2 regions of the Mesorhizobium sp. DCY119 genome follow, and region 1 is predicted to be linked to the other one. Evidence: riboswitches for the same ligand, from Rfam matches in the RefSeq annotation. Region 1 holds a riboswitch; the other holds the start of a gene.
The links. Region 1 has a riboswitch for S-adenosylmethionine ahead of DZG07_RS21725 (O-succinylhomoserine sulfhydrylase). Riboswitches for the same ligand answer to the same signal wherever they lie in the genome.

Region 1 (5,646 bases):
AATTCAGCGTAGGTCCGGTGCGCGTATCATGAGCGTAACGCAAAAATCGCTGCGCATGACGCAGGTCTTCGGCGTTCTCGTCGTCCTCCTCCTCGTCGGAGGCGTTGGCGGCTGGGCTGCGACCACCGATATCGCCGGCGCCGTCATCGCACGCGGCAAGATGTCGGTTCTGAACAATGCCAAGAAGGTGCAGCATCTTGAAGGCGGCATCGTCGCCAAGCTTGCGGTGCGCAACGGCGACCACGTCAATGCCGGCGATCTCCTCATCCGGCTGGACGACACCGAAACAAGGGCCAACCTCGCCATCATCGAATCGCAGAGGGACGAGTTCCTGATCGAGCGTGCGCGCCTGGAAGCAGAGCGTGACATGCGGCCGGCACTGGACCTGCCCGAGAGCCTGGCGGGGGACCAGAACAGCGGCCGGCTGCAGACCATTCTCGAGGGGCAGCAGAAGCTTCTGAAATCGAAGCTGGACGCGCTCACGGGCAAGAAAAAGCAACTTGCCGAGCAGGTCGAGCAGATCGGCGGGCAGATTTCCGGCCTCGAGTCCCAGTTCGCCGCCAAGCAGCGGCAGGTGGAAATTCTCGGCCGCGAGCTGGAATCGCTGCAAACGCTGCGCGCCAAGGGTCTTGTCGAGCAAAGCCGTATCCTGGCACTGGAGCGGCAGGGCGCGATGCTGGATGGCGACATGGGCCAGATCCAGGCCGAGATAGGTCGCTTGCGCGGGACGATCAGCGAAACCAAGCTTCGCATCATCCAGGAAGACGAGGAGTGGCGCAGCGAGGCGCTGACCACGCTGGGCGAGGTCCGCGCCAAGCTGGCGACGCTCGAAGAGCAGCGCACGGCGGCGATCGCCAAGCTGAAGCGGATCGATATCACGGCCCCGCTTTCAGGCTATGTCCACGAGTCGAACGTCTACACCGTTGGCGGCGTGATCGGCTCGGGCGAGCCGTTGATGCTGATCATACCCGAAAGCGACGCGCTTATCGTCAGGGCGCGGGTCGGGCAGCGCGACATCGACAACATCCATATCGGTCAGGAAGTGCGGTTGCGCTTCACCTCGCTCAGCCAGCGCGTCACCCCGGAATTGATGGGTGACGTCACCACCATCGCGCCCGACGTGACCACCGATCAGGCCACCGGCGAGGTCTATTACCCGATCGAAATCACGCTGATCGATGGCGAGATCAAGAAGCTCGAAGGCATCCAGCTGAAGCCCGGCATGCCGGTAGAGGCCTTCATCCAGACCGGGATGCGCACGGCGCTATCCTATCTGACCAAGCCGTTCACCGAGCAGCTGCAGCACGCGTTTCGCGAATAATACCTGATGGCGTGGCTGCGTGTTATGCGCAGGCTGCGCCGTCAGCTATCGGTGCGAAAATGCTTCGAAAGCTTCAGGCCCTGCGCCTGATAGTTCGAGCCGAGATCGGTACCGTAGAGCGCCTGCGGCCGCGACAGCATGTGCTCATAGACGAGGCGGCCTACGATCTGCCCATGTTCAAGGATGAACGGCACCTCGTGGCTGCGCACTTCCAGCACGGCGCGGCTGCCGGTGCCACCGGCCTTCGAATGGCCGAAACCGGGATCGAAGAAACCGGCATAATGGACGCGGAATTCGCCGACCAGCGGATCGAAAGGCGTCATCTCGGCGGCATGGCCAGGCGGCACATGCACGGCCTCGCGGCTGACCAGGATGTAGAATTCATCCGGGTCGAGCACCAGTTCGCCCGCGCCGCGCTTGTAGAGCGGCTCCCAGAAATCATGCGCGTCCTGCGCGGCGCGCTTGTCCACGTCCACCAGCCCGGTGTGATGCTTGCCGCGATAGCCGACCAGCCCATCCTTGTCGCCGTTGAGATCGATGGAAAGCGCAATGCCGCCGCCCGAGATGTTAGGCGTGTCGGAAGCGACCAGCGTCTCGGTGCGGTGCAGCTCCTGCAGCTCCGCTTCCGAAAGCAGCGCATTGCCGGTGCGGAAGCGTATCTGCGACAGGCGCGAACCCGTCCTCACGATGATGGGAAAGGTGCGCGGGCTGACTTCGAGATAGAGCGGCCCGGAATAGCCGGCCGGTATCTTGTCGAACTCCTGGCCGTTGTCGGTCATGACCCGGGTGAAGATGTCGAGCCGGCCCGTCGAGCTTTTCGGGTTTGCCGAGGCCGAGATCGTCGTCGGCAAAGCGAGGCGCTCCAGCAGCGGCACGATGTAGACGCAGCCGGTTTCCAGCACAGCACCGGCGGTCAGGTCGATCTCGTGCAGGCGCAACCGGTCGAGCTTTTCGCTCACCTTGTGGCCTGGACCCGGCAGGAAGCTGGCGCGCACCCGCCAGGCCTTTTCGCCGAGCCTGAGATCGAGGCTGGCCGGTTGGATCTGGTCATTGTCGAGCGGACGCGCAGCAACCAGCGCCCCCGACTGGAAAAGCGCTGCGATGTCCCGATCCGGAAGAATACCCGACTGCCGCAAACTTCTACTCCTGCGATGAAGGGGCGAGGTTTAACGATGTCCGGCATTGACGCAAGAAGGCACGGGGTCTAAAGGACCGTTATCCCGTGGTGATTTGGCCGGTCGGCTTGCAGCCACGTTAAACAAGTCGCTAAAGGGCCGTCTGTGGACCGGCATGCGACTTTTCGCGGCCGGTTTTTTTGTGTTTGGATCAAGGCTATGACGAACAAGAAGCAGAATTGGAAGCCCGCAACGCAACTCGTTCATTCCGGCGTTCTGCGCTCCGGTTTCGGCGAGACGGCCGAGGCAATCTACCTGACGCAGGGCTATGTCTACGACACGGCGGAAGCCGCCGAGGCCCGTTTCAAGGGCGAAGAGCCCGGCTTCATCTATTCGCGCTACGCCAATCCCACTGTCGACATGTTCGAAAAGCGCATGTGCGCCCTTGAAGGCGCTGAAGACGCGCGCGCACTGGCGTCGGGCATGGCCGCCGTCACCGCCGCGGTGCTGTGCAGCCTGAAGGCCGGCGATCATATCGTTGCCGCGCGCGCGCTGTTCGGCTCCTGCCGCTGGGTGGTCGAGACGCTGGCGCCGCGATACGGCATTGAGGCGACGCTGGTTGACGGCACCCAGATCGAGAACTGGGAAAAGGCGGTCCAGCCCAACACCAAGCTGTTCTTCCTGGAAAGCCCGACCAACCCGACGCTGGAAGTGGTCGACATCGCAGCGGTCGCAGCCCTTGCCAATTCGATCGGCGCAAAGCTGGTGGTCGACAATGTTTTCGCCACGCCCCTCTTGCAGAAACCGCTGGAACTCGGCGCGCATATCGTCGTCTATTCGGCCACCAAGCACATTGACGGCCAGGGCCGCTGTCTCGGCGGCGTCATCCTCTCCGACAAGGAGTGGATCGACGAGAATTTGCACGACTATTTCCGCCACACCGGGCCGAGCCTGTCGCCATTCAACGCCTGGACGCTGCTGAAAGGCCTGGAAACGCTGCCACTGCGCGTGCGCCAGCAGAGCGAGAACGCCTCGAAAGTCGCCGATTTCCTCGCCGGCCGGCCGGAAGTTTCGCGCGTCATCTATCCGGGCCGCGCCGACCATCCGCAGGCCGACATCGTCAAGAAGCAGATGAAGGGTGGCTCGACACTGATCTGCCTCGACTTGAAGGGCGGCAAGAAATCGGCCTTCGCCTTCGAGAACGCGCTGGATATCATCCTGATCTCCAACAATCTCGGCGATTCCAAGAGCCTGATCACCCATCCGGCCACGACCACGCACAAGAACCTGACCGACGAGGCGCGCGCTGAGCTCGGCATCGGCGACGGCACGCTGCGCATTTCGCTGGGGCTGGAAGACGCCGATGACCTGCTTGAGGATATCGAAAAGGCGCTGAAGGCGGCGGGGTAACGTCGACGCCATCTTTCCTTCTCCCCGTTTACGGGGAGAAGGTGCCCGAAGGGCGGATGAGGGGCAGTGCCAACGTCGAACACTAACGATCAACGTCGGCGCTGCCCCTCACCCTGCTCCGCCCGGTAAGCCGGGCTTCGCCTTCCCTCTCCCCCTAAACGGGGCGAGGCAAGAGGCGCGCCTTAACGAAACACCCGCCCTGCCAGCACAACGCGCGACAGGGCGGTATAAAACGTCACCGCCGCGAAGACATAGGCGATGACCGCAAACCACGCCGGAAACAGGCAGAAGGCGACGAAGACGGCCAGCGTCTCCGTCGCTTCCGCCAGCCCGGTGGTGAAGAACAGCGACTTTTCTCCCCTCGCCTCGCCTTCCAATTTCCGCTTCTCGGCCATGATCGCGTAGGCGAGGAAGCTGGAGCCGTTGACGTAGAACGACAAGAGCAGCACTGCGCCTGCAACCGCATTCGCTGCTGGATCGGCCAGCACGAAGCCGAGCGGGATCGCGCCGTAGAAGGCAAAATCGAGCACGATATCGAGATAGCCGCCGAGGTCGGTCTTCCCGCGCACCCTCGCCACCGCACCGTCGAGCCCGTCGCCAAGGCGGCTGACGAGCAGAAGGGCAAGGCCGGCCAGGAAATGGCCTTGGGCAATGGCTATCGCCGCGGCGACACCGACGGCAAAGGCGGCGATCGTCACCGCATTGGCCGAGACGCCAGCCTGCGCCAGCCTGCCGCCGATCGCCTCAAGCGCGGGATCGATGCGCTTGCGCGCCCAGCCATCCAGCATATTGGAATCTCCGCCTCCGATTTACCCAATAGACGCGAAACGCCGCCTTGCGGAAATCACAATCGCGCGGTTTATCGCTTAGGGTTGTTGACCTGCCGGCCATGTCGGCGGAGTCTTGTTCGAGTTGGAGTAGCAGACATATGTACAGCGCCATCACGCGCGACATCGAGGTGAGTGTCGAGCCTTTCTATCTGGAGGAACGCTCGGACCCTGCGCAGAGCCGCTTTGTCTGGGGCTACCGCGTGACCATCGCCAACCAGTCGGACGAGTTCGTGCAGCTTCTGTCGCGCTATTGGCACATCACCGACGGTCTCGGGCGCGTGGAGGAAGTGCGCGGCGCAGGCGTCGTCGGCGAGCAGCCGGAATTGAACCCCGGCGACAGCTATCAATACATGTCCGGATGCCCGCTCACCACGCCATCCGGCATCATGGTCGGCCGCTACACCATGCGCAACGCGCGCGACGAAATGTTCGACGTGGATATACCGGCGTTTTCGCTGGATCTGCCGGGGACGAAGCGGACGGTGAATTAGGTTATCCGGGCAGGTTTGCGCTACCCCTCATCCGCCTGCCGGCACTTCTCCCCGTATAGCGACGGGGAGAAGGATGAAGCTCCAACGCTGACGACCCCCTCTCCCCGTCCTTCACGGGGAGAGGGTAAGGGTGAGGGGCGGCGCCGCCCTCAAGCCTCCGTCGAAAACTCCGCCGGCTCGAACTCATACGCCTTCGAGCAGAATTCGCAGTTCACGCGGATGACGCCGTCCTCGACGCTGTCGGTGATCTCCTCGGCGGAAAAGCCGTCGAGGATGCCGCGGATCTTTTCGCGCGAGCAGGAGCATTCGTCGCGTATTTCGATAGGCTCGAAGACGCGCACGCCGTGCTCGTTGAACAGGCGATAGAGCAGCCGCTCGGCCCCGATCGTCGGGTCGAGCAGTTCGGTGTGGTCGACGGTCGCGACCAGCGCCAGCAGTTCCTGCCAGGCATTGTCGGTGACTTCCTGCGCGTCCGCACC
Region 2 (5,646 bases), 1.6 Mb from region 1:
CAGCACCGGACCGATGAACAGGCCGAGGAAACCCATTGTCTTCACGCCGCCGATCAGGCCGAAGAAGGTCGGCAGGAAGGGCAGCTTGATCGGCCCGCCGACGAGTTTGGGCCGCAGCGTCTTGTCGACGATGAACAGCTCGATCGCGCCCCAGGCAAACAGGCTGATGCCGGCAATGGGCGAGCCGCGCGCCACCAGATAGGCCGAGACGAGCGTGAACGACAGCGGTGCGCCGCCCGGTATCAACGCCATGACGCCGGTCAGCACGCCGAGCGTCACCGGCGAGGGCACGCCGGCGATCCAGTAGGCGATGCCCAGCACCACGCCTTCGCCGATGGCGATCAGCGTCATGCCGGTCACCGTCGAGCTGATGGTTGCCGGCACCACGCCGGAAATCCGCTCCCAGCGCGTCGGCAATATGCGTTCGCCGAGCCGGCCGATCTGGGCTGCGAAACTCTCGCCGTCGCGATAGACGAAGAACAGCGCAATCAGCATGAAAAGCAACGTCAGAAGCAGGTTGAACGCCCCGCCGCCGGCGGCCAGAACGCCGCGATAGATGCTGCCGATATTGGCGCCACTGATGATCTGGATAAGTTCGCCAATCGCGCCGGGATGGCCGATATAGCGCGTCCATTGCTGGTCGAACCATTCGCCCGCGATGGGCAGGGCGACTATCCAGGCGGGTGTCGGCGCGCCGTGCTTGTTGGTCTCGACGGCCCAGCCGAACCATTCCCGCACCTCGTTGACGGTGTAGGTTCCGGCCAGCACGATCGGCACGACGAGGAAGGTGACGATGAACAGGATCGCCAGCGTGGCTGCGACTGTCCTGTTGCCGGAAACGGCGTCGAGAAGCCTGCGGTACAGCGGCCAACTCGCAAAGGCGATCACCAGCGCCGCCAGAACCGGCACCAGGAAACCGTTGAAGAAATAGATGCCGGCGGCGACGATCAGCACCAGCAGCCAGCGCGCTGCCGTCAGCGGCGGGATCAACGGAATGCGCGAGGGCGTGGAAAGGCCAAGCAGGCGTGGTTCCCGTCTGGACGTTCCGTATTCCGGGTCGCTCAAAAGCTTTTTCTCCTGCGGCAATGGCGCATCTTCATCTTCGTAACCCTTTTGGGTGGAGAGCACCAAGCGTTTTCGCGCGGGCGTCGGCATTTGCCAATCGCGCCTTGGCGATTCGCCGATGTCAGTGCGACCGTAGCCGGAGAATCGTACGGGGTTGTGACATGGCGGCGCTTTTGGGAATGGGTGCGTCCTTCGAGGCTCGCTGCGCTCGTACCTCAGGGGAGGGAGGGCAGCGATGAAGTGCGTCGGCGTATTCTCCCCCCTTGAGGGGGAGATGGCGCGCAGCGCCAGAGGGGGTCGGTTAAGGCAGCGCGCAGCGCAAAAGGAACGTCGAGCACTGCCGCAGCGACCCCGCCCGGCGGCTTTGCCGCCACCCTCCCCTCAAGGGGGAGGGAGAGGGCTACGCCCCTCCGACATCTTCCAGATTGAAAGACGTCGTCTGATAGACCTGGTTGATCCAGTTGCCGAAGAGCAGGTGGGCGTGCGAGCGCCAGCGGTTGAGCGGGGGGCGGGCAGGATCGTTGTCGGGGTAATAGCCGTGCGGGACGTCGATCGGCGTGCCGGCGGCGACGTCGCGGTCGTATTCGTCCTTGAGCGAGGTGGAATCGTATTCGATGTGGTTGAACATATAGAGCCGGTTGCCGGCCGTTTCAGCCAGCAGGCAGGGGCCGGTCGCGTCCGATTCCATCAGTAGGTCCAGGCCCGTGTCCGCTTTTATGTCGGCGCTGCGCACCTCCGTCCAGCGGGAAACGGGGATGGCGAAATCGTCCGAGAAGCCTGCAAGATAGGGCGAGGCTGGCGCATGGTTGCGATGGCGGAAGACGCCGAAGGCCTTCTTGTCGAGCGTGTATTTGGGAACCTGGTGGAAATGCCAGGCGGCGGCCATCGCTCCCCAGCAGATGAAGAAGGAGGAGTGGACGTTGGTCACCGTCCAATCGAGGATACGCTGGAGCTCGTTCCAGTAGGTGACATCCTCGAAGTCCAGCAGCTCTATCGGCGCGCCGGTGATGATGAAACCGTCGAACTTGCGGTGCCTGACTTCCTCCCAGGTCCGGTAGAAGGAAATCAGATGCTCCTCGGGCGTATTCTTCGCCACATGATTGCCGATGCGCACCAGCGTCAGCTCCACCTGAAGCGGCGAGGCGCCGATCAGCCGCGCGAACTGCGTTTCCGTGCGGATCTTGTTGGGCATCAGGTTGAGCAGGGCGATCTGCAGCGGACGGATGTCCTGGCGCAGCGCCGTGCGCTCGTCCATCACGGACACGCCTTCGCGTACAAGCACCTCACGGGCGGGGAGCTGATCGGGAATCTTGATCGGCATCGCACAAACTCCAAAACAAAAAAGACCGGCGGCGAAATCGCTACCGGTCCGAACGAATTGAGTCGTTATCGGTCCCTTTAGCGACTTATTTAACGTGGCTGCAAGCCGACCGGCCAAATCACCACGGAACGTGACAGTCTTTTACGACTGCGCCGGAGCGCCGTCAACGGGCAAGCTTTTTCTCGACAAGCGCACCGGCGACTTGTATTTCGCTTGCGTCTCGAAATTCCCCAAAAACCCGGACAATTCCCGCGATGACGAAAGCCAATGAGCCCAGCCGCCCCCAGCCGAAACCCGGCGTCATGGACATTGCGGCTTATATCCCCGGCAAGAGTGCTGCGCCGGCGGGGGTCACCAAGGTCTACAAGCTGTCGTCCAACGAGAACCCGCTCGGTGCATCGCCGGCAGCGATCGAAGCGGTGCGCGAGGTCGCGGGCAAGCTCGAATTCTATCCCGACGGCTCGGCTTCGAAGCTGCGCCAGGCGATTGCCGAGGCGCATGGCCTGAACCCGGCCAACATCGTCTGCTCCAACGGCTCCGACGAGATCATCGGCCTGCTTGCCCAGACCTATCTTCAGCCGGGTGACGAGGGCGTCTACACCGAGCACGGTTTTCTCGTCTACCAGAACTACATCAAGGCTGCCGGTGCTGTGCCGGTGGTGGCGAAGGAGACCGAGGAGCGCGCCGATGTCGACGCCATCCTCGCCGTTGTGACGCCGAAGACGAAGGTCGTGTTCCTCGCCAATCCAAACAATCCGACCGGCACCTACATCCCGTTCGAGGAGGTGCGCCGCCTGCACGCGGCCCTGCCCAAGAACGTGCTCCTGGTGCTCGATGCGGCCTACGCCGAATATGTGCGCCGCAACGATTACGAGGCGGGCGTTGAGCTCGTGGCCGGCGCGCAGAACGTCGTCATGACCCGCACTTTCTCAAAAATCCACGGCCTTGGTGGCGCGCGCATCGGCTGGGTCTATGCGCCTACGCACATCATCGAGGCGATGGAGCGCATGCGCGGGCCGTTCAACGTCAATGCCGTTGCCATCGCGGCCGGCGTGGCGGCGATGGGCGACCGCGCCCATGTCGAGCGCACGGTGGCGCATAACGAGAAGTGGCTCGGCTGGCTGAGCGAAGAGCTTTCCGGGCTCGGCCTGAGGGTCACGCCCAGCGTCGGCAATTTCGTGCTGATCCATTTCCCGGACGATGCCAGGCATTCGGCGGCAGCGGCGGACGATTATCTGAGTGCGCGGGGCTATATCCTGCGGCGCGTTGCCGGCTACGGTTTTCCCAACGCGCTGCGGATGACAGTCGGAACCGAAGACGCCAATCGCGGCGTAGTCGCCGCACTCACCGAATTCCTGAAAAGTTGAAGAAATGTCCGAACCCCTGTTTGAAAAGATAGCCCTTGTCGGCATCGGCCTCATCGGCTCGTCGCTGGCGCGCGTCATCCGCCGGGAGAGCCTTGCCGGCCACGTTTCCATCGCCACCCGCAGCCCTGAAACACTTGCCCGCGCCGAGGAACTGAAGCTCGGCGACAGCTACACCACCAGCGCCGCCGAGGCGGTGAAGGATGCCGATCTCGTCATCATCTCGGTGCCGGTCGGGTCTTCCGGCGCGGTCGCTGCCGAAATCGCACCCGCGCTGAAGGCCGGCGCCATCGTCACCGATGTCGGCTCGACCAAAGGCTCGGTGATTGCGCAGATGGCCCCGCATATGCCGGCCAATGTGCATTTCATCCCCGGCCACCCGCTGGCGGGCACGGAAAAATCTGGCCCCGATGCCGGCTTTGCCGACCTGTTCGAAAACCGCTGGTGCATCTTCACGCCGCTGCCGGGCACCGACCCGGAAGCGCTCGAAAAGCTGTCGGAGTTCTGGCGGCGCTGCGGCTCCAACATCGACACGATGGACCCCGAGCATCACGACATGGTGCTGGCGATCGTCTCGCATTTGCCGCACATCATCGCCTACAACATCGTCGGTACGGCGGACGATCTGGAGGCGGTCACCAAGTCGGAAGTCATCAAATATTCGGCGTCCGGTTTCCGCGACTTCACCCGTCTCGCCGCCTCGGACCCGACCATGTGGCGCGACGTGTGCCTGCACAACAAGGACGCGATCCTGGAAATGCTGGCGCGGTTCTCGGAAGACCTGGCGTCGCTGCAGCGGGCGATCCGCTGGGGCGATGGCGACAAGCTGTTCGATATGTTCACGCGCACCCGTGCCGTGCGCCGCTCGATCATCGAGGCCGGCCAGGAAATCGATGCGCCCGACTTCGGCCGCCAGGCGATCGAGCATCCAGCCAAAACGTCGTAAAGGCGCGCAGCGCTATTTCAGCGGCGGGACGTTCCCGAGCTTGATGAAGCCAAATGAAGCCCTGCCCTTGCTGATCTTCAGGGGCAAGGATGGCGCACTGCCGAGCATGGAAAGAGCTGCAAACCCCTGCTGAATCTGCTCGCTCTTTTCCGGGATCGCCTCGCTGAGCGCCATCGCCAGTCCCTGCGGGTCGCGGACGGTGAGCTTGAACTGCGCGTCCAGCAACCCGTCCTCGCCCACCGAGAAGGGTCCGCTCAGGGAGAGGCCGGCTGTTTCGCTGGTGGAGAGATCAAGCGAGCGGATCGTGCCGGACTGGCCGCGCAGCGACTGGGCCTTCTGGGCGATAAGCGTCACGCCGTTCTTGACGGTGAGGTCGGTGTCGCCGGAGAGCAGGGGCAGGGTTCTGCCCTCGACCAGCGAGGAATCCAGCGCCAATCCGGCGAAGCTGCCGGCGAGGTCGAGGTCCTGGCCGTTCGGGCGCACATGGCCTTCGAATGTATCGGCGGCGAGCAGAGGGGCACCGGCATCGGTAGCCGCCTTCAGCATCTTGCCCTCCACTGAAACGCGTTCCGGCAAAGGCTGCGCCAGACGCACGCTGGCGCGCAGATTGTCCCAGGTCAGCGCAAGCGGCTGGCTCTGAGGCACGTCGATGCGCGCCGGTCCGTCGATTTCAGCGATCAGGTGGGTCGGGTCGTAGATCTGCCCCGCCGAGCGGAAGTTGCCTGCCGAAACGCTGACGCCACGGCCGGCATCTTCGAAGGCGACGTGGTCGCAGAAAAGGCCGAGGCGGAACGGATAGCCGCGTGCGACCGGATTGGTGCATTCGGCAACCATGCCGTCGCGGTTCAGCGAGGCGATCTCGGCTTTGGCCTTGGTCTCGACCTTGCCGGCCAGATAGAACCAGCCGACGCTGTAGCCGCCGAACAGCAGCACGACGAAGGCCGCCAGCC

Region 2: linked by a shared signal. The riboswitch ahead of metA (homoserine O-succinyltransferase) and the one ahead of DZG07_RS21725 (O-succinylhomoserine sulfhydrylase) in region 1 are both predicted to bind S-adenosylmethionine.

The regions. Positions count from the first base shown of each region.
Region 1 is NZ_CP031834.1:4,441,155-4,446,800, forward strand. It holds gene DZG07_RS21710 (type I secretion system permease/ATPase) at 1-32, shown strand, start outside; gene DZG07_RS21715 (HlyD family type I secretion periplasmic adaptor subunit) at 29-1,321, shown strand; gene DZG07_RS21720 (2'-deoxycytidine 5'-triphosphate deaminase) at 1,363-2,457, opposite strand; SAM riboswitch at 2,534-2,611, shown strand; gene DZG07_RS21725 (O-succinylhomoserine sulfhydrylase) at 2,656-3,846, shown strand; gene DZG07_RS21730 (CDP-alcohol phosphatidyltransferase family protein) at 4,029-4,634, opposite strand; gene apaG (Co2+/Mg2+ efflux protein ApaG) at 4,775-5,167, shown strand; gene DZG07_RS21740 (Hsp33 family molecular chaperone) at 5,317-5,646, opposite strand, start outside.
Region 2 is NZ_CP031834.1:1,210,433-1,216,078, forward strand. It holds gene DZG07_RS05910 (AI-2E family transporter) at 1-1,065, opposite strand, end outside; gene metA (homoserine O-succinyltransferase) at 1,466-2,386, opposite strand; SAM riboswitch at 2,443-2,521, opposite strand; gene hisC (histidinol-phosphate transaminase) at 2,641-3,753, shown strand; gene DZG07_RS05925 (prephenate/arogenate dehydrogenase family protein) at 3,758-4,696, shown strand; gene DZG07_RS05930 (DUF2125 domain-containing protein) at 4,709-5,646, opposite strand, start outside.